Regions from separate parts of the Rahnella sp. PD12R genome, predicted to be linked through region 2. Evidence: predicted binding sites of a transcription regulator. Region 2 holds the regulator's gene; each other region holds the start of a gene.
What was found. The regulator CRP, encoded in region 2, controls carbon source genes, mostly activating them, when cyclic AMP is high. The targets are predictions, from matches to a motif close to ATGTGANNNNNNTCACAT.

Region 1 (10,997 bases), 270 kb from region 2:
AACAGGCCATGATTCAGGTCGAGGGAATGGATGACCCGGCGCGCGCCGGTGAGAAAGCCAAAATCATTCAGTCTTTCGAAGATGTTATTTCCGACAAGCACAATGAAACGCCGTACAGCTCGGTGGCGCTGACCGAAAAAGGCTACATCATCACTCAGGTTGAAAGCCATTCCACCACCATCAGCGAATGTTATGTAACGCCGTATAAAAAGGCAGAAGCTGCCCGATAAATCAGAGGGAAATGATGACTGTTTTAGTACCGATGAGCGCTGCATTTTATGAAGAATTTGCAGAACTGCTGGCGAAAGATTACGCCGAAGAGAATGTGACCGCCGGGCTGTGGCTGCCGGATACGGCGCTGGAACGCGCACGCAGCTCCACACAAAACGCGCTGCCGCAGGGCGTGGAAACTCCGGATCACTATTTGTATGAAATCAGGCAGGAAGAAACCGGCGAAACCGTGGGATATCTGTGGTTTGCCAATATTGAACGCTACGGCGTACGCAGCGCTTTCGTGTATGAGCTGACGGTTTATCCGCAATTTCGTCGTCAGGGACATGCCATCGCGGCGTTCCGGCTGATGGAAGAACGCCTGCGCGAGCTGGGCAGCGTGGCGATTGAACTGAACGTTTTCGCCAGCAATCCCGGCGCGCAGGCACTTTATGCCAGCCTGGGTTATGTCACGACAAAAATGAATATGCGCAAACCGCTTTAGCGGATGTATTTCATAAAGTTAGTCGGTTTACCCACGCGGTCATAGAGCTGGCGCGCGGTGTAATTGGTGGTCTGCGTCATCCAGTACACGTTGGCTTTTTCGTTTTTGTCGGCGTGTGCGTAGACCACTTCAATCAGTTTCTGCCCGATACCCAGTTTGCGCGCGGACTCATCGACGTATAAATCCTGCAAATACACCACCTGATTCATGTGCCAGCCGTGATCGTGATTCAGGCAATTCACCAGCCCGACCAGCCTCCCCTGATATTCCGCCACATAGCCAAACATGCCGTCATAGTCAGGATCCGACAACCGCCGGAACGTGAAATCAAACTGCGCCGGATCCAGCTCCGACTGGTAAAAATCCAGATAACCGCGCCATAAATTTTCCCAACCTTCGCGGTCGGCAGGCGTTAACGGACGGATCACAACATCTTGCGGCTGGCTCATCGGTCATTCTCCTCGGTAAATGAAATCGTTACGGGCGGGACTGCGGATAATGTATCAGGTCGTGGAAACGCACGGAATGATCGCTGTTATTGCGGTATGCGTGCGCACAATCCGCCGCAAACCGCAGCGCTTCTCCGGCGCTGAGCATGCGCGTGACGCCGTCCACCGTCAGCGTCAGTTCGCCCTCAATCACAATCACATGTTCGATCACACCCGCTTCGTGCGGCGAAGATTCACTGCATCCGCCGGGCTCGAGATCGATAACAAACATGTCCATTCGCAGCGTGGTATCGAACGGAAACAGCGGCACGACGCGCATTCCCGAGGTGTCGCTGTTAAACGTGGTCAGCAAACCATGGCGGTGCAGCGCCGCAGACTGCGCGGGGGGCGTTTCGAGAAATTCGGAGAAAGAGACGTTCAGCCCGCTGGCGATTTTCCACAGCGTCGCTACGGTCGGGCTGGATTCGCCGCGTTCAATCTGGCCGAGCATTGCCTTGCTGACGCCGGTTTTTTCTGCCGTCTGGCTGAGGCTCCAGCCCCGTTCGCTGCGCACGGCTTTGAGCTGGCTGCCGATGTGGCGGGTGAGTTCCTGCATCCTGACTCCTCTGACGATCGGATTTTTGACGATCGCAATTGTGCGTTATAACGCACAGTGATATCTTGAGCGCCACGATGTGCGCTATAACGCACAACAGCATAACGCCCGCGCCCGGTAACCAGAAGGATTTTTAACAATGCCCTTGCGATTAAGCTTTCATGATTTGACGTTTTCAGCGGTTATCGCCGGATTTGTTGCCGTTCTGGTCGGTTATACCAGCTCAGCGGCGATCATCTTTCAGGCTGCCGAAGCCGCCGGTGCCAGCGTTTCGCAGATTGGGGGCTGGCTGAGTATGCTCGGGCTGGGAATGGGCGTGACGAGCATCGGTTTGTCGCTGTATTACCGCACGCCGGTGGTGACGGCGTGGTCGACGCCGGGCGCTGCGCTGCTGGTCACCAGCCTGCACGACACAACAATCAACGAAGCGATTGGCGTTTTTGTGTTTGCGACCGGGCTGATCCTGCTGTGCGGCGTGACCGGATTATTCGCCAGGCTGATGCAATATATTCCGCAGGCGCTTTCGGCTGCCATGCTCGGCGGGATTTTGCTGCGATTCGGGCTGGATGCTTTTACCTCGCTGCACAGTAATTTCACGCTGGCAGGCACGATGTGTCTGGTTTATCTGCTGGCGAAACGCGTCCTGCCGCGCTACGCCGTGGTTCTCGCCCTCGCCGCCGGGCTGGTGGTGGCCGGATTACAGGGCGATATTTCGCTGCACGGCCAGACCATGACGTTTGCCGCGCCGGCATTTGTGATGCCGCACTTTACGTGGTCTTCCATTATCGGCATCGGCATTCCGTTTTTCGTGGTGACCATGGCGTCACAAAATGCGCCAGGTATCGCTACGCTGAAAGCCCACGGCTACCACCTGCCGGTTTCACCGCTGATTTCATGGACGGCGCTGACCGCGTTAGTTTTAGCCCCGTTCGGCGGTTTTACCGTCTGTATCGCCGCCATTACCGCCGCCATCTGCATGGGCGAAGATATTCACCCGGATCCGAAAAAGCGCTACATGGCCGCCGTCGCCGCCGGGATTTTCTATCTGATTGCCGGTGTGTTTGGCGGTTCGATCGGCCTGGTGTTTACCGCGCTGCCTCCCGCGCTTATTCATACCATCGCCGGATTGGCGCTGCTCGGCACCATCGCCGGGAGCTTATACCGGGCGCTGGAAAATGAACATCAGCGTGACGCAGCGATTATCACGTTTCTGATCACCGCATCCGGCGTGACGCTGCTCGGCGTCGGCTCGGCGTTCTGGGGCTTAATTGGCGGCGTGATTACGCACCTGATCCTCAGCATTCCTGCGCGTAACAAGGCGCAACCGCCCGCGAAAGGTTGAGTCCGTTCAAGTTATGGGTAACAGGTTTTCGTAACACGAAACAAAGTGACGGCGGTCACATTTTCCGCCGTCCAAACGCTCTTTACTGGGAGCCATCAGGCCAAAAACGCCCCCTTTAAAGAGCGAGAATTCCATGACAATTGCCACTCAATCCTGCGTAGTGACCGGGAAAAAAGACGTCTCGGTGATCGGCCAGACCCTCGACTACACCGGCCAGGGCACGCTGGTGAAGATTACCCGCGGTGGCATCTGCGGCTCTGATCTGCATTACTACGAGCACGGTCAGGTCGGCGATTTCAAAGTCCGCGAAGCGATGGTTCTCGGGCACGAAGTGGTCGGCGTGGTGGAAAAATCAGATAACCCGCGTTTGCAGCCGGGCCAGAAAGTCGCGCTGAACCCCAGCAAGCCATGCAAAGCCTGCAAATATTGCCTTTCCGGTGATGAAAACCAGTGCACCACCATGAAATTCTTCGGCAGCGCGATGTATTTCCCGCACATCAACGGCGCGTTCACGCAGTATAAAATCGTCGACAGCGACCAGTGCATTCCTTACGACAATCAGGTCAGCGACCGGCTGATGGTTTTCGCTGAACCGCTGGCGGTGGCTATTCACGCGGTCAATCAGGCCGGGGATATTCGCGGTAAAACGGTGTTTGTTTCCGGCGTCGGCCCGATTGGCTGCTTAATCGTGCTGGCCGCTAAAGCCAAAGGTGCTGCGGAAATTGTGGTCACCGACCCGAGCGAACGCTGCCGTACGCTGGCGCTGGCCGTCGGTGCCAGCCAGGCACTTGACGCCGCGCAGGGCGATTTCTCCGCATATCAGGCCGAAAAGGGCTTTTTCGATGTGTCTTTCGATGCCTCCGGCCATCCCTCTTCTATCCGCCGCTGTCTGGAAGTCACCCGTGCGCGCGGCACGCTGGTGCAGGTCGGTATGGGGCCGGTGGTGAATGAATTCCCGCTGATGATGCTGATTGCTAAAGAAATTAACTGGGTCGGCAGCTTCCGTTTCACCGAAGAATTCAATACGGCGGTGGAATGGCTGGCGAATAAAACCGTTGATCCGATGCCGCTGCTTTCCGCCGAATTCCCGCAACAGGATCTGGTGGAAGCGCTGGAGTTTGCGCTGGATAAATCCAGAGCGTCGAAAGTTCAGCTGGTTTTCTAGTCTGCTGACGGATTCACAATATCAAAACATCGTTTCATTTTATGATGCCATCTGATTTTCATCCTCAGAGGACATTTGAATTATGGTGAAGGACAACGCGAAAAAGCAGGTCGCCCTGCTGCTGGCGGACGGATTCGAAGAAGGCGAAGCGGTGATCGTGCTCGATATTCTGGAGCGGCTGGAGATTCAGGTGACGACGCTGGCCTGCCAGAAAAGCCTGACGCTGCGCACTTACCACGGCATTCAGATGCAGGCCAATGAATTGCTGAGCGCACAGGGCGATCGTTTGTATGACGCGGTGGTGATGCCCGGCGGCCCGGAAGGCTCGGTGGCGCTGGCGGCCAGCAAAGACGTCGTAGAATTTGTCCGCCGTCATGACGAAGCCGGAAAGCTAATTTGCCCGCTGTGCTCGGCGGCCGCCCGCGTTCTGGGCGGTAACGGCCTGCTGAAAGGGCGGCGTTATGTCTGTTCCGGCGATTTATACAAAGACGTCAAAGACGGCGTTTATGTGAATCAGTCTTTCGTCGAGGACGGTAATCTGCTCAGCGGAAAAGGCTTAGGGCTGGCATTTGATTTCGCTTTCCAGCTGGCGTATCGCCTGACCGGTGACGCCCAAACCACCAATTTTCAGGCCTATCACATCGATTATCACCACTGGCGGGCTGACCAGAAAATCTGATTATTATCAGCGGGCGATGCAGGTCGTCCGCCACCATCAGCATCATGTCCGTTTTTGGCATTCTCCCGACAGGTTTTCAGGCGCAGACTGGTTTCACATTCACCAGACGGAGTCCGAAAATGACCCACAGCGCCCTGTTAAATATCGATGTGCAACGTTCTTTCGAGCAAAAAGACTTCTGGCAGCAGGATGATTTACCGGCTTTCAGCCAGGCATTAACCCGCCTGATCGACGGCTGTCAGACCCGTAACGTTCCCGTCATCGACGTGTTCCACGTCAATCCTGACGGTGTGTTTTCGCTTGAGTCCGGGCTGGTCACGCCGATGGCTTTTCTCACCCATCAGCCGCAGCACGTTGTCCATAAACATGTCCACAATTCCCTGACCGAATCCGGCCTCGACGCGTGGCTGCGCGAACGCGGCATCACACATCTGATTATCGCCGGAATGCGTACCGAACAATGCTGTGAAACCACGGCGCGCGTAGCGTCCGATCTGGGTTACACAGTGACGTTTGTTACCGAAGCGACGCTGACGTTTCCGATGACACACGCCAGCGGCGTGACGCTGAGTGCGGCGGAAATCAAATTGCGCACCGAACTGGTGCTGGCCGACCGTTTTGCCACGATTACCGACGTCAACGGCGCACTGGCGGAACTCGATCGCGCTGTGTGAAGATAGGCGCAGTGATGATGAATCTGTGAGGCGATATGCAACGAAATGTCTACTTTATGACGCTGCCGGGTGTGATGGCCTTAGACCTGACCGGTCCGGCGGAAGCACTGCGTATCGCCGGGCAGTTTGCGCTGCACTACATCGGCCCGCTGCCGGAAATCACGATGTCCACAGGGCTTACGGTCAGCCATTTGCAGCCACTGCCGGAAACGTTGCCGGAAGGCAGCATTCTGATCATGCCCGGCGTTGACCGTTCGGAAGAAAATTTTTCCTCACCCATCGCCCGAATAGCCTGTGACTGGCTGCGTCAGCAAAAAAACGCCATCGAAAACGGTTTGCTGACGCTGGTTTGTATCTGTTCCGGCAGCCTTCTGGCGGGAAAAGCCGGGCTGCTCGACGGCTATCAGTGCACCACGCATCACGACGTGATCGCGCGTCTGCGCCAGCAGGTGCCTGCCGCACAGGTGAAAGATAACCGGATATTTGTCGAGGACCGTTCCGTGCTGACCAGCGCGGGGATCAGCGCCGGTATCGATCTGGCACTGCACCTGATCGCCACACATCTCGGTCCGCAGGCCGCACTGGACGTCGCCCGTGAAATGGTGGTGTATTTCCGCCGCGGCGGCGATGACCCGCAACTCTCCCCGTGGCTGCGCTACCGTAATCATCTGCATCCTGCCGTCCATCGTGCGCAAAACCTGATGGCCGCCGAACCGGAATGTCCGTGGCAGGTGGAAGACGTCGCCGCCAGAGCCCACATCAGCGGCCGCCACCTGACGCGCCTGTTCCGCCAGCATCTGGGCATCAGCGTACGCGACTACCACGAACAACTGCGCATCGCCGTCGCACAACAACGCATCCAGCAAGGATCAGGCATCGAGAAAGCCGCCCTCGCCGCCGGATTCTCCTCCGGCAGACAATTCAGGCGGGCACAGGAAAGGTGGAGTTGAGTGTTTTAAAAACTTCATGCCTTATCACGAGAATGCGTATATTTTTTTCTGCCGCGTGATAATAAACTTTATGTCCTTGCGCCCTTACACGTAATCTCAGGAAGGCATAATGTTCAAAATAACCGACTTAATAGACTTACAAACCCTCTCAGAGTCTGTGGAGCTGGAATTTAAACAAGCGCAAGGACAGGATGGGCAAGGAAAATTGCCCCAGGATTTTTGGCCAACATATTGTGCAATGGCAAATACCCGTGGTGGTTATGTCGTGCTGGGCGTGAAGGAAAAGCAAGGGCAATTTATTCCCGTTGGTATTAACAATCCTGAAAAAATAAAAAATGAGCTGTTCAATAACCTCAATAATCAAAATTTGGTGAACGTAAATCTGTTAACAGATGAAGACGTTCAGACAACCTACCTCAACGAAAAGCTGATTTTAGTCATTCACGTTCCTACTGCCGCAAGACATCAAAAACCTGTTTATCTGAAAAATAATCCTCTTGAAAATACCTATATCCGGCTTCATGAAGGCGATCGCCACTGTTCTCATGAGCAGGTGAAGCGAATGCTTGCCGAACAGGTTGAAGATAGTCGGGATGATAAAATCTTTATAGGGTTTGACCTGAATGACATCGAACAGGAAAGCCTTAACGCCTATAAGCAATTGTTAGCGATAGCGAAGCCTCAGCATCCATGGCTTGAACTAAACAATATAGACCTCATGGCAAAAATAGGCGGCTGGCGCAAAGACCGCCAAACGGGAGTTGAAGGTATGACTCTCGCGGGTATTTTAATGTTTGGCACATGGCAAGCAATTCAGGATGCTGTCCCGAATTATTTTGTCGATTATCAGGAAAGGCCAGAAGCTAAAACAGAGCTTCGCTGGATTGATCGCCTGTGCCCGGATGGTACCTGGTCCGGGAATATCTTTGATTTTTACCGGCGCACATATCGTAAACTCACCAATGATTTGAAAATTCCTTTCAAATTAAAAGATGGTGTTCGTCAGGACGACACACTTATTCACGTCGCCTTACGTGAAGCATTAGTTAATACACTCGTTCATGCGGACTTTACGGGGCGTGCATCCATCCTGATAGTTAAGCGGCCCGATATGTTCGGTTTTCGAAATCCTGGTCTGATGAGGATCCCGCCGGAAATAGCCATCAAAGGCGGAGAAACTGATTGTCGAAACCGACGTATGCATCAAATGTTTTTAAATATTGGGGCTGGTGAACGTGCGGGCTCCGGCATTCCAAAAATATACAGTGGTTGGGAATCAGCAAACTGGCGGGCCCCAAAGCTTTATGAAAAAACGGATCATACAGAGCAAACATTACTTGAGTTATCCACAGCAAGCCTGATACCAGAATCTGTTTCTGAGCAATTACGCATATTGTTTGGTGCGAGTTTCAATACCCTTGACGATTTCGAGCGAATGATTGTGACCACTGCTGCCATTGAAGGATGGATTAATCATCAAAGAGCATGTCAGTTAACCACTAAACATTCACGCGATGTCACTTTGGCATTGCCCCGTCTTGAATCAAGAGGTTTTCTTGTTTCAAGTGGTGAGCGTAAAGATAAATCCTACAGCCTGCCGGGCATGGAGCAACCCCCTTCTCCTGAAGACGTTTTCTCTAATGCGTTAAGTCCGGCAACCGGCTTAACGCATAACGAGGGGAGCTTAACGCATAACGAGGGGAGCTTAACGCATAACGAAGAGAAGTTTGTATACAAAGCAGAGGAACATCGTGATCCCGAAGGTCGCTATATCAGTGCCTTGCTGGATCGGCCTTTTATTGACCAACTTGAAACTCTTACACCCAGTTTTAAAGAGCAACTCTCGACCTTTGCGAAACTCGCAAATGAAAAGAAAAGATTAACGAATGATGAAATGCGCGATGTAATTATCAAATTATGTAATGACCATTTTATTGCCATTTCAGTATTGAGCGAATTAACTCACAGAACCTCTCAAAACATTCGCCAAAGCCATCTCAAACCCATGGTAGAAAAAGGCGAATTGCAATTAGCATTTCCCAATAAACCTAACTCTCCTAAGCAGGGTTACACGGTAAAGTAATTCTTTGCGGAGGCTCTTCAACTCACCCAATTCCGCCGGTCAATTTTCCCCAGAACCATGGCCAGCAGCAGGCCGCCGCCGAGGCCGCAGATAAACAGGTACGCGACATTAAGCAACGGAAATTGCGGGAAATCGAGATGTTGGCCGCGCAGTCCGATGATGATCAGCGCATGAAAGCCGTAGATCGCCAGTGAATGGCGGGAGATAAGCGAAAATCCCGGCAGAATACGTTCTGCGAATGCATTTTTGAACGCAATAAACAGCGCCATCGCGGAGATAAATACCAGCGGGCCGGTGTAGACGTAGAAAGTATCGGCGAAATTCTGGTTAATCAGCATCTGCCGGTAAGTCCCGCCCGCTATCGCCAGCGTGCTGAGTACGAAAACGGCCACGGCGGTCAGCGTCACGCCGGGTTTCCGAGTATCAAGCTGGCTGATGGCGCGCCCCATCAGGGCATAGAGGACGTAATAAAACGTGTCACCGCTGATGTACAAATCCAGCGGCAGAAGATGGATTTTCTGCCAGGTGAACGCCGGAAGCTGCGGGTTCGCCAGAACGCCGGTAATAATTCCGGCGATCAGTAAATATTTCCCGGAGACGGCTTTTACGTTGATCAGCGGGGAAAGTAGGTAGATGACGATAATCGCGTAGAAGAACCAAAGGTGATAAAACACCGGTTTTTCCAGAATCAGCCGCAGAGACGGCCAAAAACCAATTTTGGTCATCGTGACGATATAAATCAGCGAGACCATACTGTAGAACAAAAGGCATAAACTGACGCGTAAGAAATGACGCTTCTGCGCACTTTTCTCGCCAAAGAATAGCGCACCGGAAATCATGAAAAAGAGCGGCACACAGACGCGCGACGCCGAATTCAGCAGGTTTGCCACGGTCCATTCCGCCGTGTGTATCGCCGGGAAATTCACCACCAGCGAGGTGCTGGCGTGAATCATCACCACCATCATGCAGGCGAGCGCGCGCAGGTTATCTATCCAGCTGATTTTTTGGCTCATTACCTGCCATTTCCTTACCGTTGATGTGCTGTTTGCAGCGTAGTCACCTTTTTGGACGCAAACAAGGCAAAAGTGCCGATCTCAGATTGTGCTTAACGTGAATCAGAAGATTGCGCTACGCTCAAAAAATGGGCAAAATAACGCCCATTACTGCCTCGCTTGCGAATCCCGCCCGGACAGTCTCTTATTTTTTCGCTAATAATCAAACGATTAGCCTTACGTCTGTGAAATAAAAATATGCATAATTCTCCAAATACTGCGTCCCTTCTGGGGCGGCAGGCGCTTTTGTTCCCTCTGTGTCTGGTGCTGTTCGAGTTTGCGACCTATATCGGCAACGATATGATCCAGCCGGGCATGCTGGCCGTCGTGGCTAATTTTAATGCAGGGGAAGAGTGGGTGCCCACCTCAATGACCGCGTATCTCGCGGGCGGAATGTTCCTGCAATGGCTGCTCGGGCCGCTGTCCGACCGGCGCGGGCGTCGGCCAGTGATGCTTGCGGGCGTCAGCTTTTTCATCGTCACCTGTCTGGCGATTCTGTTCGTACAGAACATCGAACAATTTATGGTGATGCGTTTCCTTCAGGGTATCAGCCTGTGCTTTATCGGCGCGGTCGGGTATGCCGCGATACAGGAATCCTTCGAGGAATCCATCTGCATTAAGATCACGGCCATGATGGCAAACGTCGCGCTGATCGCACCACTGCTGGGCCCGCTGGCTGGTGCGGCGCTGATCCACGTTGCGCCGTGGCAGCTGATGTTTGTGATTTTCGCCGTACTGGCTGCGATTTCGCTGTGGGGATTGTGGAAATCCATGCCAGAAACCGCGTCACGCCTCGGCGAGAAGTTTTCCATGCCAAGCCTGCTGCACGATTACAAACTGGTGCTCAAAAACCGCCAGTTCCTGTGTGGCGCACTGGCGATTGGCTTTGCCAGCCTGCCGCTGCTGACGTGGATTGCGCAGTCGCCGGTGATTTTAATCAGCGGAGAAGGTTTACCGGCATACGATTACGGCCTGTTGCAGGTGCCGATTTTCGGTGCGCTGATTATCGGTAACGTCACGCTGGCGCGCCTGACCGGCAAACGGACGGTCGAATATCTGATTAAACTCGGTGCGGGCCCGATGGTCGTTGGTCTGCTGATTGCCGCTGCGGCGACGCTTTTCTCCGCCCATGCTTATCTGTGGATGACCGCCGGTCTGAGCCTGTACGCTTTCGGAATTGGTGTGGCGAACGCCGGTTTGTACCGCCTGACGCTGTTCTCCAGCGACATGAGCAAAGGCACCGTTTCCGCGGCGATGGGCGTCATCAGCATGATGATTTTCACGTTAGGGATT
Region 2 (10,997 bases):
GGATCAATGCACAAATGCGGCATCGAACCGTGCCCGCCTTTGCCGGTAATCGTGATGTCGAAGTTATCGGTGGACGCGCAGAACACGCCCTCTTTCAGGCCAACCTCACCCGTCGGAGAATTCGGCATAACGTGCAGACCGAAGATTTTCTCCACGCCGTCGAGTACGCCTAAATCCACCAGTTCCTGTGCGCCGCCCGGCGGTAATTCTTCCGCGTGCTGGAAGATAAACCGCACCGAGCCGTGCAGCGCGGACTGACACTGCGTCAGCACTTTCGCCGCACCCAGTAACATCGCGGTGTGCGCGTCATGGCCGCAGGCGTGCATGACGCCCGGCACCGTCGAACTGAACGGCTCGTCGTTTTCTTCCTGAATCGGCAAGGCGTCGATATCCGCCCGCAGCGCATACGTCGGCCCCGGATAAGCGCCTTTGAGATCGGCAACCACGCTGTTAGGTGTCAGCCGCGTCAGAGTCAGGCCGCCGAAACTTTCCAGCTGTTCCGCGATATAATCCGCCGTTTTATGCTCCTGAAATGACAGCTCAGGATGCGCATGAATATGTCTGCGCCAGCGCACAACGTCCGCTTTGACTTCCGCCAGCATCGCTTCAAAATTAAATGTCATCAGACTTCTCCTCAGTTATGCCACGTCGCGCAACGCTGCGCGCGGTTTCAGGGTCAGCGGCAAAATGGCCAGCCCGGCAACCACCATCGCCAGCGCCAGAAAAACAAATGTCGAAAAATACCCGTGCGTCACGGTGATCAGATAGCCCATCGCAATCGGCGCCACGAATCCGCCGAGCGTTCCGCCGGTATTGATAACCCCCATTGCGGCACCCATCACTTCCGGCGGCAGGCGTTTCATCGGCAGCGTAAACACCGTGACAAACGCCGCCATCAGGAAGATGTAGCCGAGGAACAGGAACAGCCCGGCGGTCACCGCCGACGCGGAGGTGTAAACCAGCCAGATGCACAGCGCGCTGAGCAGTGCGCTGCAAAAAATCACTTTCGGCTCTTTGCCCTGCATATAACGGCCGACCAGCCAACCGGTCGCGAGAGAGGAAATCCAGATCCCCATTCCGCCGGTGGCGACCACCAGCCCGGAAACGTCCAGCGACATTCCGCGCTGTTGCACCAGATATTTAGGCAGCCACGCCATCAGGCCGTAGGACGGAATGTTGATGCAGAAAATGGATACGAACAGCAGCACGACAATCGGGTTTTTCAGCAGTTCACGGTAGCCGGTCGCCACGCCGGTGCGGGCTTCTGCTTTCGGGGGATTCGGCACAAAAATGATAATCGCGACGGCAATCGCAAACGCCAGCAGGCCGAGAATGGAGAAAGAGCCGCGCCAGCCGAGCGTATCGAGTGCGTACACCGCAATCAGCGGCCCGGCGGTCATCGCCAGACCGGCGGATGACAGCAATACGGACTGCGCGAAAGTGCGCTGCCCGACATCAAAATTCGAGACCACCGCTTTGGCGCAGGAACACGGATAACCGGAATGCCCGACGCCGGAAAGAAAGCGAAACGTCACCAGTAAACCGAGGCCGAATCCCAGCAAACCGAAGCAGAGCGCGAACCCGCCGAGCAAAAACAGCGAGATACCGAGTACTTTCTTGTAGCCGAATCGGTCATTCAGCCAGCCAGCAGGAATTTGAAACAGCGAATAGGCCAGGAAGAAAATGCCTGTGATGTAACCCAGCTGCTCCGGTTGCAGGTTAAATTCCCGCTCAATCGGCAACAGCGCGAACCCCATCACCGTTTTGTCGATATACACCACCGCATAACCGACGAACAGCAGGAAGATCATCAGGGAACGACTTTTCATAGCGGATATCCCTTTTTGTTATCACCGCGTCAGAAGTTCTCACTGTCGGGCGAATAGTAAAATGCGACATGCATCACGTAATCAACTGAATAACAACACATTATTTATTCCAAATCTGAAGCTATCAGCTTTACAGGTTTGCCATAAGATGCAATTTTTGGGTAGGTGATGCTTTTTACTGATAGGGCTTTCAAGCGAGGCGACATGCGTTATTTACCGAAATTGCAGCAACTCAAGGTTTTCCAGCAGGTTATCCGCAGCGGCAGCATTCGCGGCGCGGCGCGGGCGATGAATCAGTCGCAGCCCGCCGTCAGCAGAACCTTGCGGGAACTGGAACAAACGCTTGAAACTCAGCTTATCGTGCGCGGCAATCAGGGCATGGCGCTGACGGAAACCGGCCGCGCCTTTGCGCAGCGCATGCAGTTTATTCTCGAAGAACTTGAACGCGCGGCGGATGAGATCCGGCAGATCAATCAGTATTCGCAGGGTTCGGTGGCTATCGGGTTTTCATCACTGCTGGCGCTGACGGTGTTTCCGGCTCTCAATGAAGCATTCAAAACGCAGTTTCCCCAGTCCAAACTGCTGATTAAGGAAGGCCAGCTTTCGACGCTGTTACCGGCGCTGCGTGAAGGGAAACTCGATTTTGCCGTCGGGACCGCCGGGCCGGGTTTTCCGCTGGAAGATTTGGTGCGTGAACCGCTGTTTAGCGCGCCGTTTGGCGTGATTGCGCGGCAAGGGCATCCGCTGGCAGGTGCCACCACGCTCGAAGAATTACAGGGCGCGCGCTGGGTGTTGCCGGAAACGGATATGGGTTACTACCAGCAGATTCAGCTTTCGATGAACGGCTTTAATGCGCCAGCCGGTGAAACGCCGGTAAGAACGGATTCGGTGGTGTGCGGGCTGAATATGGTGTTGCAGTCGGATTATCTGACGATTGTGGCGAAGGCGATGCGCGCGCCGTTCGGCTTGCAGGAAAGACTTTGCCTGCTCAATATCGATACGCTGCCGGAAGCGGAATATTGCGTACTCTATTCGCAGAAATCGCCGCTGACATTTGCTGCGCGGCGATTTCTGGATTTACTGCGAAGTCAGTGCCAGTCGTATCGCTGGTCGTGACTTATTCGGCGTTCACGACTTCAAAACTGTGGGTGATCGTCGCGGCTTTGCCCAGCATCAGGGATACAGAGCAATATTTTTCCGCAGACAGGCTGACCGCGCGTTCCACAATTTTATCCGTCAGGTCTTTGCCGGTGACGATGAAATGCAGGTTGATGTGCGTGAACAGACGCGGTGCTTCTTCGCGGCGCTGAGACGTCAGTTTCACTTCGCAGTCACGCACGTCGTTACGGCCTTTTTGCAAAATAGACACCACATCAATCGCGCTGCAACCGCCCGCCGACATCAGCAACATTTCCATCGGGCTCGGGGCTTTGTCGCCCGCATTACCGTCCATTGTGATCTGATGGCCCGACGCTGACTCACCTAAAAACGTCAGCCCTTCTACCCATTTTACGCGTGCGTGCATGTGCTCTTCTCCCGGTGGATAAATTCGTCAAATTTTCCCCTCAGACTACCCTTTCACCCAAAAACTGGCAACGTAACCCGATCGCCATCATGCTGAAGCGAGACAACAGAAGACAGCATTGCAAACCTGTGTTACAAACAAAGCCGAAACATACTTTCCAGTAAATTGCGGTGACGGTTTTTGCGGTTTAAGAACAGAACCCACGGTGTTAACAGCAATAATCAGGCTGTTTCACTCCGACATCCGCTTGCAGCATTTCTGGGGAGTTATATGCTGAAAGGGCGCTTTTTAAAGTAAGTGCCGTACAGGGAACTCTGAGCCCTGTGATTTTGGGCAGCGATAACAACAGAGGATAATAGCAAATGGTTCTCGGCAAGCCACAAACAGACCCGACTCTCGAATGGTTCCTGTCTCACTGTCATATACATAAGTATCCTTCTAAAAGTACGCTGATTCACCAAGGTGAAAAAGCCGAAACGCTGTACTACATCGTGAAAGGGTCGGTTGCCGTCCTGATTAAAGATGAAGAAGGCAAAGAAATGATACTGTCATACCTTAACCAAGGTGACTTCATCGGCGAGCTGGGACTCTTCGAAGAAGGGCAGGAACGCAGTGCCTGGGTTCGTGCTAAAACTGCCTGCGAAGTGGCTGAAATTTCTTATAAAAAATTCCGCCAGCTGATTCAGGTAAACCCGGATATTCTGATGCGTCTTTCCGCGCAGATGGCAAACCGTCTGCAAGTGACGTCAGAGAAAGTCGGCAACCTTGCCTTCCTCGACGTAACAGGCCGTATCGCGCAAACTTTGCTTAATCTGGCTAAACAGCCTGATGCAATGACCCATCCGGACGGGATGCAAATCAAGATCACCCGTCAGGAAATCGGCCAAATCGTCGGTTGTTCACGTGAAACAGTCGGACGTATTCTCAAAATGCTGGAAGATCAGAGCCTGATCTCCGCACACGGTAAAACGATTGTCGTTTACGGCACACGTTAATCCCTCAGGAATTGGCGCGACAGCTTACTGTCGCGCCTTTTTTATGGGCTAAGCTTTACCCATGACGCTATGGCGAAGACTGTTCTATCATCCCGAAGTTAACTACGCGCTGCGCCAGACGCTGGTGTTGTGCCTGCCTGTCGGTATTTGCTGGCTGTTTGGCAATCTGCAAATGGGCCTGCTGTTTTCCCTGTGCCCGGCCTGCTGCAACGTCGCCGGCCTTGATACCCCGCACAAACGCTTTTTCAAACGCCTGATTATCGGCGGTTCGCTGTTTGCCGTCAGCAGTATCCTTTTACAGGTGATGCTCGAAAACTGGCACATTCCTCTGCCGCTCATCATGTTAACGCTGGCTTTGCTGCTCGGCGTCACCGGTGAAATCAGTCCGCTGCATGCGCGCCTGTTGCCCGGCGCGCTGGTGGCCACCATCTTTACGCTGAGTATGGTCGGCGTGAGGCCAATGTGGCAGGCACCCGCGCTTTTTGCCGCCGGCACCGCCTGGTACGGGCTGTTTAACTGGGCGTGGTTCCGTATTTCCGAAGAACAACCGATGCGCGAAACGCTCAGCCAGCTGTATTTGCAACTGGCCGATTATTTCGAAGCCAAGTACAGCCTGCTGACGCAACATACCGATCCGGAAACTGCACTTCCGCCGCTGCTCAAACGCCAGCAGCAGGTTATCGACCTGATTGCGTTGTTGTATCAGCAACTGCACATGCTGCCGCAGCATGGACATCATCATCACCACAAACGGTTGTTCCAGCGTTTTCAGGTGGCGCTCGATTTGCAGGAGCACATTACGGTCAGCCTGCATCAGCCGGAAGAAGTGCAAAAACTGGTGGAAGAAAGCCACGCCGAAGCGGTGATCCGCCGGAATGCGCAGGTGATTTCCGCCCGTCTGCGCGTGATTGCGGACGATATTCTCTACCATCGCCTTTCCGAACGCTTCACCATGGCGAATGAGCTGGCGGCGCTGGAAAAAATCGCGGCGCAGAACCCGCAGAATCCGGTCGGCCAGTTCTGTTATTACCATTTCAGCCGTATCGCGCGACTGCTGCGGACGCAACGCCCGCTGTACCGCCGCGATCTGATGAACTCCCAGCCGCGCCTGCCTTTCTGGCCTGCGGTGAAAAGCTACCTGTCCTTTAAATCCTCCGCCCTGCGCAATGCCGCGCGCCTCGGGCTGATTCTGGCGATCGGTAGCAGCCTCGGGCTTTTCTTCAATCTGCCCAAGCCGTACTGGATTTTGCTGACCATCATGCTGGTCAGCCAGAACGGTTATAACGCCACGCGTGTGCGTATCCAGCACCGTGCACTCGGCACGCTGGCCGGTCTGCTGATTGCCGCCGGATTACTGAGGCTGGAATTGCCGGAAGGCATCACGCTGATTTGCATGCTGGTCATCACGCTGGTGTCGTATACCGTGCTGCGCAAGAACTACGGTCTGGCGGTCATCGGTATGACGGTGACCGCAGTTTATACGTTGCAATTGCTGGCGATGAACGGCATCCATTTTCTGGTGCCGCGCCTGATTGATACGCTGATCGGTTGCGCGCTGGCCTTCGGCGGCAGCATCTGGCTGTGGCCGCAATGGCAAAGTGGCCTGATGCGCCAGAACGCCCATCAGGCGCTGGAAACCTATCAGGACGCCATCCGGCTGATTCTGCAAGAAAATCCCGACGCCTCTCAACTTGCGTACACCCGTATGCAGGTCAATCAGGCGCACAACAAGCTGTTCACCTCGCTGAGCCAGGCGATGCAGGAACCGGGTTTTAACTCGCATTATCTGGCGGATATGCGTTTGTGGGTCACGCACAGTCAGTTTGTCGTTGAGCACATCAACGCGATGACCATTCTCGCGCGCGAGCATTACATGCTGCCGGAAAAGCTGGCGACGGAGTATTTGCAGACCTGCGAAATCGCGCTGCAAAGCTGCCAGCAGCGGTTGCTTTACGACGGGCCTGGTAGTGAGAACACCTTGTTTAATGCGCCGGAGCTGCACCCGGATATGCCGCTGACCGAAATGGAGCGCCATCTGCGGAGGATGATTTCGCACCTGAGTGTGATGCATACCATTTCGTCACTGGCGTGGAAGCAGAGACCACACCACGGGATCTGGCTGACGCGGCGGGCGTAAAAGGGGAGATCCCCTTTTATATCCCCTGTTTGAGGGTTGGGTTTCACTTGCCGTGAGGGCTGGATCGAGAAGGTTTCGGTTTCTCACGTACGGTGATCACTTAACCCGCTGCGCCGAAACCGACAAAGAGGGAGGAAAGCGCCTCCCTCTTTGATCTCCCACGCTTTTTTTTCAATAAGCGCTTTCGCTGGATCGATGGACATATTCTGGAACATCCGCGTGTGGCGCAAATCCAGGCACTTCGTGCTGCCTTCACTCGGTCTTCGAGCCTCTGGTCTCGAAGCCGCTCCGTTCAGCTGGATTTTGAGTGCGCCAGATTGCCTTTGTAAAAGATTAAAACCGGCATGATTTTGAATTGGGGTCAGCCTCTGGCCGCTTTCAAAAATCACGCTGAAAGGAGAGGTGGAAAACCGCGTATCTTTTCGCGCGGTTTGTAATCCGACTGGAAGGAACCGCGCAGCGGCGGGATTTTGCGGCAATAGATGTGGCTCCTGAAACATAGCCAGCCAGCGGCAGCGCTTGTTTGAAAAAGCGGGGAGAGATCCAAGAGAGGGAAAGCACTTCCCTCTCTTGGTCGGTTTCGGCGCGAGCCGCTGAGCGATCACCGCACATGAAAAACCGAAATATTCTCGGTCATAACCCTCACGGTGAGTGAAAAACCGAAATATTCTCGATCTATATATTTTTTTAAATAAAGCCGGCTGCTAAAGCCTAAACCCCTGTAACTTTTGCCACAGCTTTCTCAAAGCGCCCCATCCCTTCTTCAATATCCGCGAAGTCGATAACCAGTGATGGTGCAAACCGCATCACATTCGGGCCCGCCACCAGCATCATCAACCCGAACTCAGCGGCGGCGGCATGAAACTCTCCGGCGCGGTTTTTGAAGGCGTCCGACAGCTCGGCGCCAATCAGCAACCCCTGGCCGCGGAATTCGCTGAAGACAGAATATTTCTGGTTGATGGCATCCAGCGCGCTGATGAATTTCTCGCGGCGTTCGTTAATACCGGCCAGCACTTCAGGTGTATTAATGATATCCAGCGCGGCTTCGGCGACGGCGCAGGCCAGCGGGTTGCCGCCGTAGGTGGTGCCGTGTTTGCCCGGTTCCATCACCGATGCAACGTCTTCCGTTGCCAGCATGGCGCTAACCGGGAAACCACCGCCCAGGGCTTTCGCCGTGGTCAGAATGTCCGGCGTCACGCCGTAATGCATATAGCTGAACAGCTTACCGCTACGGCCCATGCCGCTCTGCACTTCATCGAGCACCAGCAGCGCCTGATGTTTGTCGCAAAGCTCGCGCAGCCCTTGCAGGAATTCCTGAGTGGCGGGCATTACACCGCCTTCACCCTGAACCGGCTCCACGACAATGGCGCAGGTATGGTCGTCGATCACCGCTTTTACCGCGTCCAGATCGTTGAACGGCACATGCACGATGTCAGCCGGTTTCGGGCCAAAGCCGTCGGAATATTTTGGCTGGCCACCCACGGAAACGGTAAACAACGTGCGGCCATGGAAGGCGTTATGGAAAGCGATAATCTTGCTTTTGTACGGGCTGTGGCGATGCGAAGCGTAATAGCGCGCAAGTTTGAATGCGGCTTCGTTGGCTTCTGCGCCGGAGTTGGCAAAAAATACGCGGTCAGCAAAGGTCGCGTCGATCAGCTTCTGTGCCAGTCGCAGCGCCGGTTCGTTGGTGAACACGTTACTCACATGCCACAGGGTTTCGCCCTGATCGTGTAACGCTTTCACCAGCGCCGGATGGCAATGGCCCAGCGCAGTCACCGCGATCCCACCCGCGAAATCCACGTATTCGGTGCCCTGCTGATCCCACACGCGACTGCCTTTGCCTTTCACCGGAATAAATTTCGCGGGTGAATAAACCGGCAAAATCACTTTATCGAACGTACCCCGATCTACCGCTGCTTTTTCTGCCATAACCCTTCTCCCTTTCTGATTTTTACCAGTGAGTTGTTACGATGAACTGGAATTCACAGCCGCAATGAATGTGAAAATATAATCACAAAATATGCATAAAAAATCACACGCAGGCAAACGGAAATCGCCCCTGTCGCGTAAGTAATTTTTACCGTGCAATTAAGTGTTTAGATTTTAAGGAAATTATCCAGAAGCTGATGCCCCTGCTCACTGAGAATGCTTTCCGGATGGAACTGAACACCGTGCAGCGGCAGCGTTTTGTGCATGATGCCCATGATTTCGTCGCGCTGGCCCTCACGCTCAGTCCACGCGGTGACGTCAAAGCAATCGGGCAGCGTTTCGGGCGCAATCACCAGCGAATGGTAGCGCGTCACCGTCAGCGGATTATTCAGCCCGCTAAAAACGCTGCTGCCGGTATGGCGGATGGGAGAGGTTTTGCCGTGAATGGCCTGGCGGGCGCGGACAATCTTTGCACCAAACGCCTGCGCCATTGCCTGATGCCCGAGGCAGACGCCGAGAACCGGCAGTTTACCGGCAAAATGGGTGATGGCTTGCAGGGAAATCCCCGCCTGATCCGGCGTACACGGGCCGGGCGAAATCACCAGATGTGACGGGGAAAGCTGTTCGATATACGCAATCGTCAGCTGATCGTTACGCACCACGCTGACCTCTGCCCCCAGCTCGCAAAAATACTGGTAGAGGTTGTAGGTAAACGAGTCGTAGTTGTCGATCAGCAGCAGCATGGTCAGTCCCGGTAAAGTCGAAAATTTACCGGGCAATTCTACGCATTTTTACGTGCGGGCTTCAGCCTTTTTGTTGGTCAAAGTGCGCCGGCTAATGTGCATCATCGATTTCACTGATCACCTGATTAAAAATCGCCACCAGTTCAGTTTCATCGCCAAACACCGCTGTTTTGTTGGCGGCCAGCCAGCGCTCGCGCCCGACGTTGGCCCACTCAATGTCATAACCGGCGTGGATAACCAGCTGCTCGATGAATATTCTCAGCGCGCGCCCGTTACCTTCCCGGAACGGATGCAGCAGGTTCAGGCCGGTGTAATAGTGCGCCAGCCGTTCTGCCAGATTATCGGGCGGCAATCCGACCAGAAACGCCTCTTCTTCGAGTTCCTGCATCAGCGCGTTGCCTTCATTTTCGATGTATCCGAAATGGCAAAACTGCGTATCGTCTTTATAAATATCGATTTCGCGGAACTTGCCCGCCCACGGATAGATGTCCTGGAACAGGGAAAGATGGATAGCGCACAGATGCGGTAAGCCCATGGTGGCCGGGCCGAGCGGCATGGCGGCGGCGCGCAGTGCGGTGAAAGCCAGTTCGGCCTGCAACAGGCGATGTTCCTCGCGGATTTCGAGGCTGTTTTTCAGAACGTTAATGCCGGGATAGTAGTAAGGATCGGCGCCCGCCACGAGTTTATCGTTCATAGTGCCTCCTCAGCTCGGACAAACGCTGTGAAATTTGTTCGTTATCCAGCGTAACGGCTTCAACCTGCAAACCGTCCAGCAGGCTGCTGGCCTGAAAGTTCTCCCGCTGACGTTCGCGAAAGAGTTTTTCCTGCTGTCTGAGGGTCATTTTTTTCGCCATATTTCCTCCCCGGATATGGCCATTCGGGCGCATACCTTGTGAAGGTAAGTATAGACAGAGAAAAAAGGGCACCCGGCTGAGTGCCCAAAACTCGGATTATTCAACAGCGATCGGCTGGCTGATGACGTCAGTTTTATGCTCACCCTGCAACGTTTTCACCCGGTCTTCGAGCTGCTTAACCGCCTGCGCGTCTGGCAGCAGCGAGTATTTCAGCTCAAACACAGTGCTCTGGCCGGGTTGCAGTTGTTTCACGCGGCCTTGTTTACGCTCAATCGTCACCGGATACGCATAGTTGGTGCCCGGTTCAATACCGGTGACATATCCCTGTTTCAGCGTGTCAGTGTTTTTCCACAGCGTCAGCAGCGGAAGCTGATGGGTATCGAACTCAATCGATGCGCCTTTATCACCGGCTTTGTTGACGACGCCCGCGATGGTTTTACCCTGCGCATCCGCCTGCGGCACCATGTTGAAGACCATTTCATCGAAGCCTTTGGTTGGCCCCGCGTAAGTCTGCCAGTCGGTCAGGCCTTTTTTGGCGTAATCGTTGAACGGAGAAATGGATTTCAGCGGTGCAATAAAGCGCGCGCCCTGCTCAAGGATCGGCTGACCAAAGTTGCTGTGATAAATAATCTGGTAGTCGTGCGGATAATCCGACTGGTTGGTGAGTTCATCGTGAATGGTCCACGACTGGCTGCCCGGCACGTAACGCAGCTCGGTCCAGGTTTCCAGTTTGGCTTTCTTGAAGGTGTCTTCTTTGAGCAGCCCGCGCACGGTGATTTCGTACGGCGCTTTTTCTGCAATCTCCACCACGACTTTCGACGCTGGCGTGTTGCCTGCGCGGCCATGCAGCGTATAAATCATGCCGTCCGCGGTCACCGGATGGCCCGTCCATTCAAAGCCACAGCGCACCATCATTTCGTTGAAACCTTCCAGCCAGCCCACGCCGTTGCGGCTTTCCAGATTGATGTACGCCGGATTCACCACT
Region 3 (10,997 bases), on a different contig from region 2:
TCGACGGTCGCACGCGCCACACCCAGCTCACTGGCCAGCGCGCGCACGGAAGGCACGCGGCTGCCGCGCCTGAGTTGCCCTTCCATGATCGCCCGTTTGACACGCTGATAAATCTGGCGGTAAAGCGGTTCTTTGTGTTGCGGATCGAGGGAAAAAACGAGGCTGAAGCGGCTCATCATGACCTGCTTAAAGAGAGTTTTTATGGCCCTGTAGTATAGACCATATACTGCGTAAAGTAGCCGTCATTGAGATGCACGGCGCATCCATTTGCCACCCAATTTCACCACAGGAAATCACCATGAATACGCTTCGTTTGCCTTACTACTCTCTGTCTTCTTCCGTCATGGAACCCATGAAAGCCGCGCTCGGCGCACTGGAAAACGGCCCGCTGGATAACGTGATTATCGAGCTGGCGTTCCTGCGCGTTTCACAAATCAACGGCTGTGCGTATTGCCTGGATATGCATTCCAAAGCGCTGCGCAAAATGGACGTGAATCAGACCAAACTGGATCAGCTGGCGGGATGGCAGGTAAGCCATGCGTATTCTGAGCGCGAACGTGCCGCTCTGGCCTGGTCAGAATCACTGACGCTGATTGCCGCCACCGGCGCACCGGACAGCGCGTTTGAACCGCTGAAAGCACATTTCAGCGATGTGGAAATTTCAGAACTGACTTTTGCTATCGGCCTGATGAATGCGTTTAACCGTCTGGCTGTGGGTATGCGCCAGTAAGTTTCATACTTTGTGCAGTGCATTTTTTAAACACATCTCTGCGCAAAAATCAGAACCAAAAAAGTTTCTCCCCGCCAGCCCGCTTCCTGCGGGCTTTGTCGTTTTTGCAATAAGCATTTTTAGAAAATCTACATATTGTATGGTTGAAAATTATAATCACCACATCTAGTATTCAATGCATCGGGACGCCACGATGGCACCGAATCTCGCGCCTCTTCCCGGCTGAAGCAGTGGCACAGCGGGTGAGGCAAAAATTGTCTCTGATTTCTTACTAAATGGAAATACGAATCATGAGCATTATTATTTACAGTAAACCAGACTGTGTCCAGTGCAACGCGACGTACCGTGCATTAGATAAACAAGGCATCGCTTATGAAGTGGTCGATTTGACTCAGGATGAGCAGGCGCTCGGGCAGGTTCGTGCGATGGGGTATCAGCAGGTTCCGGTAATTGTGGCCGGCGACGACCACTGGTCTGGTTTCCGTCCGGACAAAATCTCCGCCCTGCGTCAGCTGCAAACCGCCTTCTGAGGCCTGACGGATGCATCCGTTAGTGTATTTCTCCAGTTCTTCGGAAAACACTCACCGTTTTGTCGGCAAGCTGGATTTGCCGGCAATTCGCATTCCGATTGGCGGAGCAGGCGCAAAACTGCGTGTCGATGAACCCTATATTTTGCTGGTCCCGAGCTACGGCGGCGGTTCGGCAAAAGGCGCGGTGCCCACGCAGGTGATCCGATTCCTCAATGACGAACATAACCGTTCGTTGATCCGCGGTGTTATCGCCGCTGGCAACACCAACTTCGGCGCAGCGTATTGCATTGCCGGCGACATTATTTCCCAGAAGTGTCAGGTTCCTTACCTGTACCGTTTTGAGTTGCTGGGAACGCCGGAAGACGTTGCAAAGGTTAAACAGGGAGTAACAGAATTTTGGCAGCGACAGAACTAGCAATCACCGACCCCGGCACCCGCAGCCCGGACTATCACGCGCTTAACGCGATGCTGAATCTGTTCGACGCTAACGGCCAGATCCAGTTTGATAAAGACCGCCTGGCCGCGCGCCATTACTTCCTGCAACACGTCAATCAGAACACGGTTTTCTTCCACAATCTGGCGGAGAAACTGCGTTATCTGGTGGAAGAAGGCTATTACGAAGCCGACGTGCTGAACCTTTACGAATTCGAAGATATCAAGCGTCTGTTCAAACGGGCTTACGCCCATAAATTCCGCTTCCAGACCTTTCTGGGCGCGTTCAAGTATTACACCAGCTACACGCTGAAAACTTTCGACGGCAAGCGCTATCTCGAGCGTTACGAAGACCGCGTGTGTATGGTCGCGATGACGCTGGCGCGCGGGGATATTCAGCTCGCCGGGCAGTTTGTCGATGAAATTATTTCCGGCCGCTTCCAGCCTGCCACGCCAACTTTCCTGAACTGCGGCAAGAAACAGCGCGGCGAGCTGGTATCGTGTTTCCTGTTGCGCATCGAAGACAACATGGAATCCATCGGCCGTTCGGTGAACTCGGCACTGCAATTGTCAAAACGCGGCGGCGGCGTGGCGTTTATGTTGACCAATATCCGCGAAGTCGGCGCGCCCATTAAGCGCATCGAAAATCAGTCTTCCGGCGTGATTCCCATCATGAAAATGCTGGAAGATGCGTTCTCATACGCCAATCAGCTCGGCGCGCGCCAGGGCGCAGGCGCGGTGTATCTGAACGCGCATCATCCGGACATTCTGCGGTTCCTCGATACCAAACGTGAAAACGCCGACGAAAAAATCCGTATCAAAACGCTGTCTCTTGGCGTGGTCATTCCGGATATCACGTTCGAGCTGGCGAAAAACAACGAAGATATGTACCTGTTCTCGCCGTATCACGTCGAGAAAGTTTACGGCGTGCCGATGTCCGAAATCAGCATCACCGAGAAATACCGCGAGATGGTGAATGACAAACGCATTCACAAAAGCAAAATCAACGCGCGCGAATTCTTCCAGGTGCTGGCGGAAATTCAGTTTGAATCCGGCTATCCGTACATGATGTTTGAGGACACGGTAAACCGCGCCAATCCGATCAAAGGCCGCATCAATATGAGCAACCTGTGTTCGGAGATTTTGCAGGTGAACTCGCCGACGGTGTACGGCGAAGACCTGTCTTATCAGGAAATTGGCAAAGACATTTCCTGTAACCTCGGCTCACTGAATATCGCCTCGGCGATGGATTCCCCGGACTTCGGGAATACGGTGGAAATGGCGGTTCGCGCACTGACGGCGGTATCGGATATGAGCAATATCCGCTCGGTACCGTCTATCGATCAGGGAAATCAGGATTCCCACGCCATCGGCCTCGGGCAGATGAATCTGCACGGTTATCTGTGCCGCGAGCGGATTTATTACGGCTCGGAAGAAGGGCTGGATTTCACCAATATCTATTTCTGCACCGTCGCTTTCCATGCGATCCGTGCCTCGAACCAGATTGCCATCGAACGTCAGCAATCCTTCAAAGGCTTTGCCGATTCGACCTACGCCAGCGGCGCCTATTTTGATAAATACGTCGATGACGCGCTGGCGACGAAATGGCAGCCGAAAACTGCGCGCGTTCGTGAACTGTTTGCAGACAGCGGCATTCACATTCCGACGCTTGCAGACTGGGCGGAGCTGAAAGCCTCGGTGATGCAACACGGCTTGTATAACCAGAACTTACAGGCGGTGCCGCCGACCGGTTCGATTTCTTACATCAATAATTCGACGTCGAGTATTCACCCTATCGTGTCCCGCGTGGAAATCCGCAAAGAGGGCAAGATTGGCCGTGTGTATTATCCGGCGGCGTTTATGACCAACGACAATCTGGATTACTACCAGGATGCGTACGAAATCGGCCCGGAAAAAATTATTGATACCTACGCCGAAGCCACGCAGCACGTCGATCAGGGGCTGTCGCTGACGCTGTTCTTCCGCGATACCGCCACCACGCGCGACATCAACAAAGCGCAGATCTTCGCCTGGCGTAAAGGCATCAAAACCATTTATTACATCCGTCTGCGTCAGATGGCGCTGGAAGGCACCGAAGTTCAGGGCTGCGTTTCCTGCACGCTGTAACCGATTGAAAGGACTTAAAGATGAGCGCAGTAAAACAATTGTTAGTGCCGCAGCCGGTCAGTAAAGCGATCAACTGGAACAAGATCCAGGACGATAAAGATCTGGAAGTCTGGAACCGTCTGACGTCCAACTTCTGGCTGCCGGAAAAAGTGCCGTTATCCAACGATATTCCGTCCTGGGCGACGCTGAGTGCGAAAGAGAAACAGCTGACGATCCGCGTATTTACCGGCCTGACGCTGCTCGATACCGTGCAAAACGTGATCGGCGCACCGACGCTGATGAAAGACGCCGTGACGCCGCACGAAGAAGCGGTTTACTCGAATATCTGCTTTATGGAAGCGGTGCATGCGCGTTCTTACAGCTCGATTTTCTCGACGCTGTGCGCCACCGTGGACGTGGATGAAGCCTATCGCTGGAGCGAGGAAAACGTCGCATTGCAAAATAAAGCCGCGATCATTTTGTCGTATTACGACGGCGAAGATCCGCTGATGAAGAAAGTCGCCAGCGTGTTCCTCGAATCGTTCCTGTTCTATTCCGGTTTTTATCTGCCAATGTACTGGTCGAGCCGCGCCAAACTGACCAATACCGCGGATCTGATCCGCCTGATCATTCGCGACGAAGCGGTTCACGGGTACTACATCGGCTATAAATTCCAGAAAGCACTGGCGCTGGAAAGTGAAGAACGTCAGCGGCAGATCAAAGAGCAGGCGTTTGATCTGATTCAGGATTTATACGACAACGAGATCCGCTACACCGAAGAATTGTACGACGGCGTAGGCTGGAGCGAAGATGTGAAGAAATTTCTGCACTACAACGCCAACAAAGCCCTGATGAATCTCGGCTACGAGGCGCTGTTCCCGGCCAGCATGGCAGACGTCAATCCGGCGATCCTCTCGGCATTATCGCCAAACGCCGACGAAAACCACGACTTCTTCTCAGGATCCGGTTCTTCCTACGTGATCGGCAAAGCGGTCAACACCGAAGATGAGGACTGGGATTTCTGATGTTGCTGTAATTTCTTCAGGGGTTACAATAGAAACAGTGTTTCAAAAATAACCCTACTTCCTCTAAATAGTTCGAGTGGCAGGAAGGCGGCAAGTTTGCTCATCCCGGGAGCATAGTGAACTATGTGACCGGGTGAGTGAGCGCAGCCAACGCATCTGCAACTTGAAATATGACGAGGAAACAAAGAAGGAAACATCATGCTTTACGCTGCCTCACCTTCACGCTATGAAACCATGCAATTCCGCCGCTGCGGTCAGAGTGGTTTAAAACTCCCTGCACTTTCTCTCGGTTTATGGCACAGCTTCGGCCATGTCAGCCCGCTGGGATCCCAGCGCGCCCTGCTGCAAAAAGCCTTTGATTTAGGCATCACGCATTTCGATCTGGCGAATAACTACGGGCCACCTCCGGGTTCCGCCGAAGAGAATTTTGGCAAGTTGCTGCGTCAGGATTTTTCGTCTTACCGCGATGAGCTGATTATCTCCACCAAAGCCGGTTACGACATGTGGCCCGGCCCTTACGGCTCCGGCGGCTCGCGCAAATATCTGCTGGCAAGTCTGGATCAAAGCCTGCAACGCATGGGGCTGGATTACGTCGATATCTTCTATTCCCACCGCGTGGATGAAGAAACGCCAATGGAAGAAACCGCCGCCGCGCTGGCTTACGCCGTGCAAAGCGGTAAGGCGCTGTATGTCGGGATTTCGTCTTATTCGCCGGAACGTACGCAGAAAATGGCGGAACTGCTGCGCGAGCTGAAAGTGCCGCTGCTGATCCACCAGCCGTCTTACAATCTGCTGAACCGCTGGGTGGATAAAAGCGGCCTGCTGGATACGCTGAAACAAAACGGCGCGGGCTGCATCGCGTTCACGCCGCTGGCTCAGGGGCTGCTGACCGGTAAGTATCTGAACGGGATCCCGGACGGTTCGCGCATGCAGGTGGAAGGCAATAAAGTGCGCGGGCTGAATGAAAAAATGCTGACGGAGGAAAACCTCAACAGCCTGCGTTTACTCAATGAAATGGCGCACAAGCGCGGCCAGAGCATGGCGCAGATGGCGCTAAGCTGGTTGCTGAAAGACGATCGCGTGACGTCCGTGCTGATTGGCGCCAGCCGTCCTGAACAGCTGGAAGAAAACGTCAGGGCGCTGGAAAACCTGCGATTCACCGCCGAAGAGCTGGCGGCGATTGATCAGCATGTCTCAGACGGTCAGTTAAATTTGTGGCAGGCATCATCAGATAAATAAGCGGATAAATAATCAGTCATTAAAGGGCGGAGAGTATTAATCCGCCTTTTTAATAAATAAGTGTTAACTCATTAATTCCAGACGTCGCGCTGTTTCATAATGATTGACCCAATACTGATTATCCAGTGACGATATTGTGACACCTTCAATTTTAGAGGCATGAATAAACTGATTATCGCCAATATATACGCCGACGTGACGATCGGCCTCTGTCGTTTTAAAAAAGACTAAATCGCCGGGCTGAAGGTTGTCTTTATTCACCTTTTTGCCATTTTTAATTTGCTCAAACGTCGTGCGTGGCAACGGATGATGCAGGGAATCATTGAACAGATGCTGCATCAGCGCTGAGCAGTCCACGCCTTTGTGTGTCGTGCCGCCCAGATGATACTGAGTGCCTTTCCAGTGAGAATACTGAGATAATAATGCCGTTTTAATTTCATCAGGATTGCCATTATCACCGGATAAAGGCGCTTCGTTATGTAATTTAAAAATTTCTTTATGGGAATAATTCTTTTTCCCGAGAGACGTGAATTCCTTTGGCAATTCGAAGGCAAAGGAATTAATGCTAAAGAAAGAAGAGATTATCAGTAATAAAAAATAAACCGGGGTTTTAATACGAAACATGCGAACGTTCTTTTTTCAGAAATAGATTTCATCCTTACCTGTAGACCAGCGTACGGGGCGGGTGACTCGTCGTTGAGTGCGCAAATAATAACCGACGAGCAAAAAATAACCACCAGAAAACGAGTCCAAAAAAAGACTTTCTAATTTTTGCCTGTTAGCCCCCTTTAGGGAAAAGGGGGCAGAAGGCACTCAGGAGAAGAACTTCGCCAGCACGAAAAGCCCGACGGAAACGTTGATCGCACCGCCGATGCGGGTGGCTATTTGGGCGAAAGGCATCAGCGTCATGCGGTTGCCGGAGGTCAGAATGGCCACGTCGCCGGTGCCGCCCTGCCCGCTCTGGCAACAGGAAACAATCGCGACATCAATCGGATGCATACCGATTTTTTTTCCGACGTAAAAACCCGTGCCGACCAGCGCCAGCACGGTGGTGACGATCACCAGCAGGTTTTGTACGGTAAACGCGTTGATCAGCTCCTGCCACGGCGTAATCGCAACACCAACGGCAAACAGCACCGGATAGGTGACGGCCGTGCGGAAGAATTTATACACCGTCATCGAACCGTGCTGGATGGTCGGCGAAATGCCATTTGCCAGTTTCACCAGCACCGCGGCAAACAACATCCCGACCGGCGCAGGCAGGCCAATCCATTTTTGCCCGAGCATCCCGACCATATACAGCAGGATCGCCAGCAGCGCGCCGCAAGCCAAAGCGTTCACGCCGGGATTACCCTGAAACTCATCGGTTCCGCTGCCAATATTGCCTTCTTTGGCTGGCATCAGCGAACCTTCGCCGGTCAGATGCGGATAACGTTTTCCGAGCTGATTCAGTACGCCCGCCAATACAATAGCCGTCAGACCACCCAGCATAACTATCGGCAGGATCCGCCCGAGCGCCACGCCTTGCTCCATATGCAGAATGGTCGCGTAGCCCATCGACAGCGGGATCGCGCCTTCGCCGACGCCACCGGCCATGATCGGCAGGATCAGGAAGAAGAAGGTTTGCATCGGCGGTAAGCCTAGCGCGGTACCCATCGCCATTCCGGCGATCATCCCGACGATTTCACCGCACAGCATCGGCACGAAGATCCGCATAAAACCCTGGATCAGCACCTGACGGTTCATACTCATAATGCTGCCGACAATAATGCAGCAGATGTAGAGATAGAGGATGTTGGTGGATTTGTAGAATTTAACCGTGGAATCGACCACGACGTCCGGCAGCAGGCCATAATGCACCATCGCGGATGGAATAAAGGTGGCGCAAATCGCCGCTGCGCCAAGTTTGCCGACCACCGGCAGACGTTTTCCGAATTCACCGCAGGCAAACCCGAAGAACGCCAGCGTCGCGACCATCACCACGATATCGCTGGGCAGTTTGCCATTCAGGCAATCGAGCAGGATCAGCACGCCCGCCAGCAGGAAAAACGGCAGCGGGATAATCCCTATCTTGTAGTTATCCAGAATGTGCCACCATTTTTGCCGGGCAGACATACCGGAAGTTTTTGTTTCTTTGACAGCGATGTAGGAATCGTCGGTTGTGCTCATGACATTGCCTCTTTCTTGGTAATACTTTTCTTATTGATGGTCTGAGCATATGAAAATGGCCGGTCAGGCGGATGTGAGGTTGTTCAAATTAAAACCGCAGGGATAAAGGTTGTTATGGTGTTTATGGAGTTAATGCGTCCAAATTTATAAGGATTATCAGATAAGTAGTAAAACCGGCAATTAACCCTGCAATCATTGCGTGAATTACATTCTATTTATCTTCTTCGTTCACAACTTCGCTTATGCCAGATTACGGCGGCGTTTTCGCCGTGATAGGCTTATTCGATGTGTGTCTGAGGGCTGGCTTTTGGCGGGATGTATGAAATTAAGATTACCTTTTCAGGTAAAGCTCTTTTTATCTCTGGTGGTATTTTCCTGCCTGTTGCTGGCGCTGCTGGGCGCTATTTTATTTCATATCATCGACCGCCAGCTGCATCACGATCTGGGGCAGCGCGCCAGAGTTCAGGCCAGCGAAATCGCGCTGATGCCGGGTCTGGCGGAGAAAGTCGCCCGTCGCGATGTGCAGGGAATTGCCCGTCTTATCCAGCCGTTACGCGATAAGAGTGATGCCAGTTATATCGTGATTGGCGACGTCCGCGAGCGGCATCTTTATCACTCGGAATCCCCGGACAGAATAGATTTGCCGATGATTGGCGGCGATAACGCGGAGGTGCTGGCCGGGAAAACCATTATATCGGTGCGTCAGGGCGGCATCGGCGTTTCATTACGCAGCAAAGCGCCGATACTCGACGAAAATAACCAGGTCATCGGCATTGTGTCGGTCGGCTATCTCACGTCTTATATCGACAATATTAATGGTCACCGTCTGGCGCAGGCCGGTTTATACGGTCTTCTTCTATTATTACTGCTGTTTATTTTCTCGTGGATGTTTACCCGCAACGTCAAAAAACAGATGTTCTGGCTCGAACCCAAGGATATTGCGCTGCTGGTTCGCCAGCAAAAAGCGTTGCTGGAAGCCATGTACGAAGGCGTATTTGCGATTAATGCTGAGAAGCAGCTGATTTCCATTAACCGCGCCGCCCGGGAGTTACTCGATATCCGTCAGCCGGAAAACGAGCTGATCGGCAAACCGCTGGAAGAAGTGCTCCACACGCCGCCCGCGTTCTTTACGCAAAGCGGCATTCAGGACAATAACAGCCGCCATGATCAGATAACCGTGCTCAACCAGCGTCAGGTGATCATGAACCGCGTGCCGATTGAGCTGGAGCCGGGCAAAGAGAGCGGATGGGTATTCAGCTTCCGCGATAAAAATGACATTAATACGCTGAGCAGCCAGCTGAGCCAGGTGAAACGCTACGCCGATAGTCTGCGCATCATGCGCCATGAACAGCTGAACTGGACGGCGACGCTGGCGGGTTTACTGCAAATGCAGCGTTATGATGACGCGATGCATTACATTCAGGCTCAGTCGGAAGGTGCGCAGGCGGTGCTGGATTTCGTGTCGGCACGCTTCACGTCGCCTGCCCTTTGCGGGCTGCTGCTGGGAAAATTCGTCAGTGCACGCGAGAAAGGCGTGGAGCTGGTGTTTGACCCGGCCTGCCAGTTAATCCGTATTCCGCCGGTCATCGGCGAAACCGAGCTAATGTCGGTGATCGGCAATCTGCTTGATAACGCCGTGGACGCCACGCTGAAAGCCGGCGCACCGATTTCGCCGGTAGAATTGTATATTTCAGACAGGAACCGCGAGCTGCTGATTGAGGTGGCCGATCGCGGTGGCGGCGTCGATGACGCCCTGAAGCCGAATCTGTTTGAGCAGGGCGTCACCTCAAAGCCTTCCGGCGGCGATGAGATGACCGGCGCCGAACACGGCATCGGGCTTTATCTGGTGGCCGGTTACGTCCGTCAGGCGGGCGGCAGCATCGAAATCTCAGACAATGCGCCTCAGGGTACGATATTTTCAGTGTTTATCCCGTATCCGTCAGAGAGGTCAACAGGACAGCAACATGAATAACAGCAGCGCACTCGATGTCGTGATTGTGGAAGACGAGCCGCACCTTGCCGGTCTGCACCGTGATTTTATCGAGCAAAACTTTAACCTGCGCGTGGTCGGGATTGCCGCCACGCTGGAACAGGCCCGTTCGTTATTGCGGCTGCATCAGCCGAGGCTGGTGCTGCTGGATAATTACCTGCCAGACGGCCAGGGCGTGGATCTGATCGACAGCCCGCTGCTTAAAAGCTTCGACTGTTCGGTGATTTTCATTACCGCAGCCAGCGATATGCAAACGTGCAGCCACGCCATGCGCAGCGGCGCGTTTGACTACATTATTAAGCCGGTGTCGTTTCACCGCCTGCGCAGCTCGCTCGAGCGATTCATGCAACTGGTGCAAACCCTGCGCAATGTGAAAGTGGTCGATCAGCGGGCGCTGGACAAACTGTTTAACCTCCCCGCCAGCGACACGCCGCCAGCCCCTTCTGCGAAAGGGATTGAGCCGAATACGCTCGAACTGGTTCAGCGGGTTTTCACCGCAAAACCCGATGTCAGCTGGTCGGTGGAACAGGTGGTTGAAGAGGTTGGGATCAGCAAAACCACCGGCCGCCGGTATCTGGAATATTGTGTGGAAATGGGCTTTATCGGCGTCGAGATGCAGTACGGAAATATCGGCCATCCAAGGCGTCTGTACCGGAAAATAGTGACTGAGGAAAAATCCTCCTCCTGAACCCGAATTATGGCGTTCTGCCCCTCTGAATTTCGCCTTCACGGCCAGCGGTTCCGCTGGCCAAATTCCCACATTTCAACCCGCACAG

Region 1: the regulator CRP is predicted to act here: its motif matches at 3,145-3,162, upstream of idnD (L-idonate 5-dehydrogenase).
Region 3: the regulator CRP is predicted to act here: its motif matches at 8,303-8,320, upstream of KWG64_RS21300 (2-hydroxycarboxylate transporter family protein).

The regions. Positions count from the first base shown of each region.
Region 1 is NZ_JAHTMS010000005.1:106,633-117,629, reverse strand. Features, by position in the region: gene KWG64_RS11665 (hypothetical protein) at 1-230, shown strand, start outside; gene KWG64_RS11660 (GNAT family N-acetyltransferase) at 242-715, shown strand; gene KWG64_RS11655 (GNAT family N-acetyltransferase) at 712-1,164, opposite strand; gene KWG64_RS11650 (helix-turn-helix domain-containing protein) at 1,193-1,759, opposite strand; gene KWG64_RS11645 (benzoate/H(+) symporter BenE family transporter) at 1,899-3,101, shown strand; gene idnD (L-idonate 5-dehydrogenase) at 3,235-4,266, shown strand; gene KWG64_RS11635 (DJ-1/PfpI family protein) at 4,349-4,945, shown strand; partial or broken gene KWG64_RS11630 (isochorismatase family protein) at 5,065-5,607, shown strand; gene KWG64_RS11625 (GlxA family transcriptional regulator) at 5,655-6,569, shown strand; gene KWG64_RS11620 (RNA-binding domain-containing protein) at 6,679-8,652, shown strand; gene KWG64_RS11615 (acyltransferase) at 8,670-9,665, opposite strand; gene KWG64_RS11610 (MFS transporter) at 9,903-10,997, shown strand, end outside.
Region 2 is NZ_JAHTMS010000005.1:373,048-384,044, reverse strand. Features, by position in the region: gene KWG64_RS12820 (M20 family metallopeptidase) at 1-623, opposite strand, end outside; gene KWG64_RS12815 (MFS transporter) at 639-1,829, opposite strand; gene KWG64_RS12810 (LysR substrate-binding domain-containing protein) at 2,034-2,945, shown strand; gene KWG64_RS12805 (OsmC family protein) at 2,947-3,354, opposite strand; gene crp (cAMP-activated global transcriptional regulator CRP) at 3,717-4,349, shown strand; gene KWG64_RS12795 (YccS/YhfK family putative transporter) at 4,411-6,486, shown strand; gene KWG64_RS12790 (hypothetical protein) at 6,570-6,965, opposite strand; gene KWG64_RS12785 (aspartate aminotransferase family protein) at 7,198-8,415, opposite strand; gene KWG64_RS12780 (aminodeoxychorismate synthase component II) at 8,583-9,158, opposite strand; gene KWG64_RS12775 (putative adenosine monophosphate-protein transferase Fic) at 9,250-9,852, opposite strand; gene KWG64_RS12770 (YhfG family protein) at 9,842-10,012, opposite strand; gene KWG64_RS12765 (aldose 1-epimerase family protein) at 10,109-10,997, opposite strand, start outside.
Region 3 is NZ_JAHTMS010000013.1:20,303-31,299, reverse strand. Features, by position in the region: gene KWG64_RS21340 (PLP-dependent aminotransferase family protein) at 1-179, opposite strand, end outside; gene KWG64_RS21335 (carboxymuconolactone decarboxylase family protein) at 299-730, shown strand; gene nrdH (glutaredoxin-like protein NrdH) at 1,021-1,260, shown strand; gene nrdI (class Ib ribonucleoside-diphosphate reductase assembly flavoprotein NrdI) at 1,271-1,675, shown strand; gene nrdE (class 1b ribonucleoside-diphosphate reductase subunit alpha) at 1,657-3,819, shown strand; gene nrdF (class 1b ribonucleoside-diphosphate reductase subunit beta) at 3,840-4,823, shown strand; gene mgrA (L-glyceraldehyde 3-phosphate reductase) at 5,022-6,062, shown strand; gene KWG64_RS21305 (NlpC/P60 family protein) at 6,126-6,686, opposite strand; gene KWG64_RS21300 (2-hydroxycarboxylate transporter family protein) at 6,876-8,231, opposite strand; gene KWG64_RS21295 (sensor histidine kinase) at 8,551-10,203, shown strand; gene KWG64_RS21290 (response regulator) at 10,196-10,909, shown strand.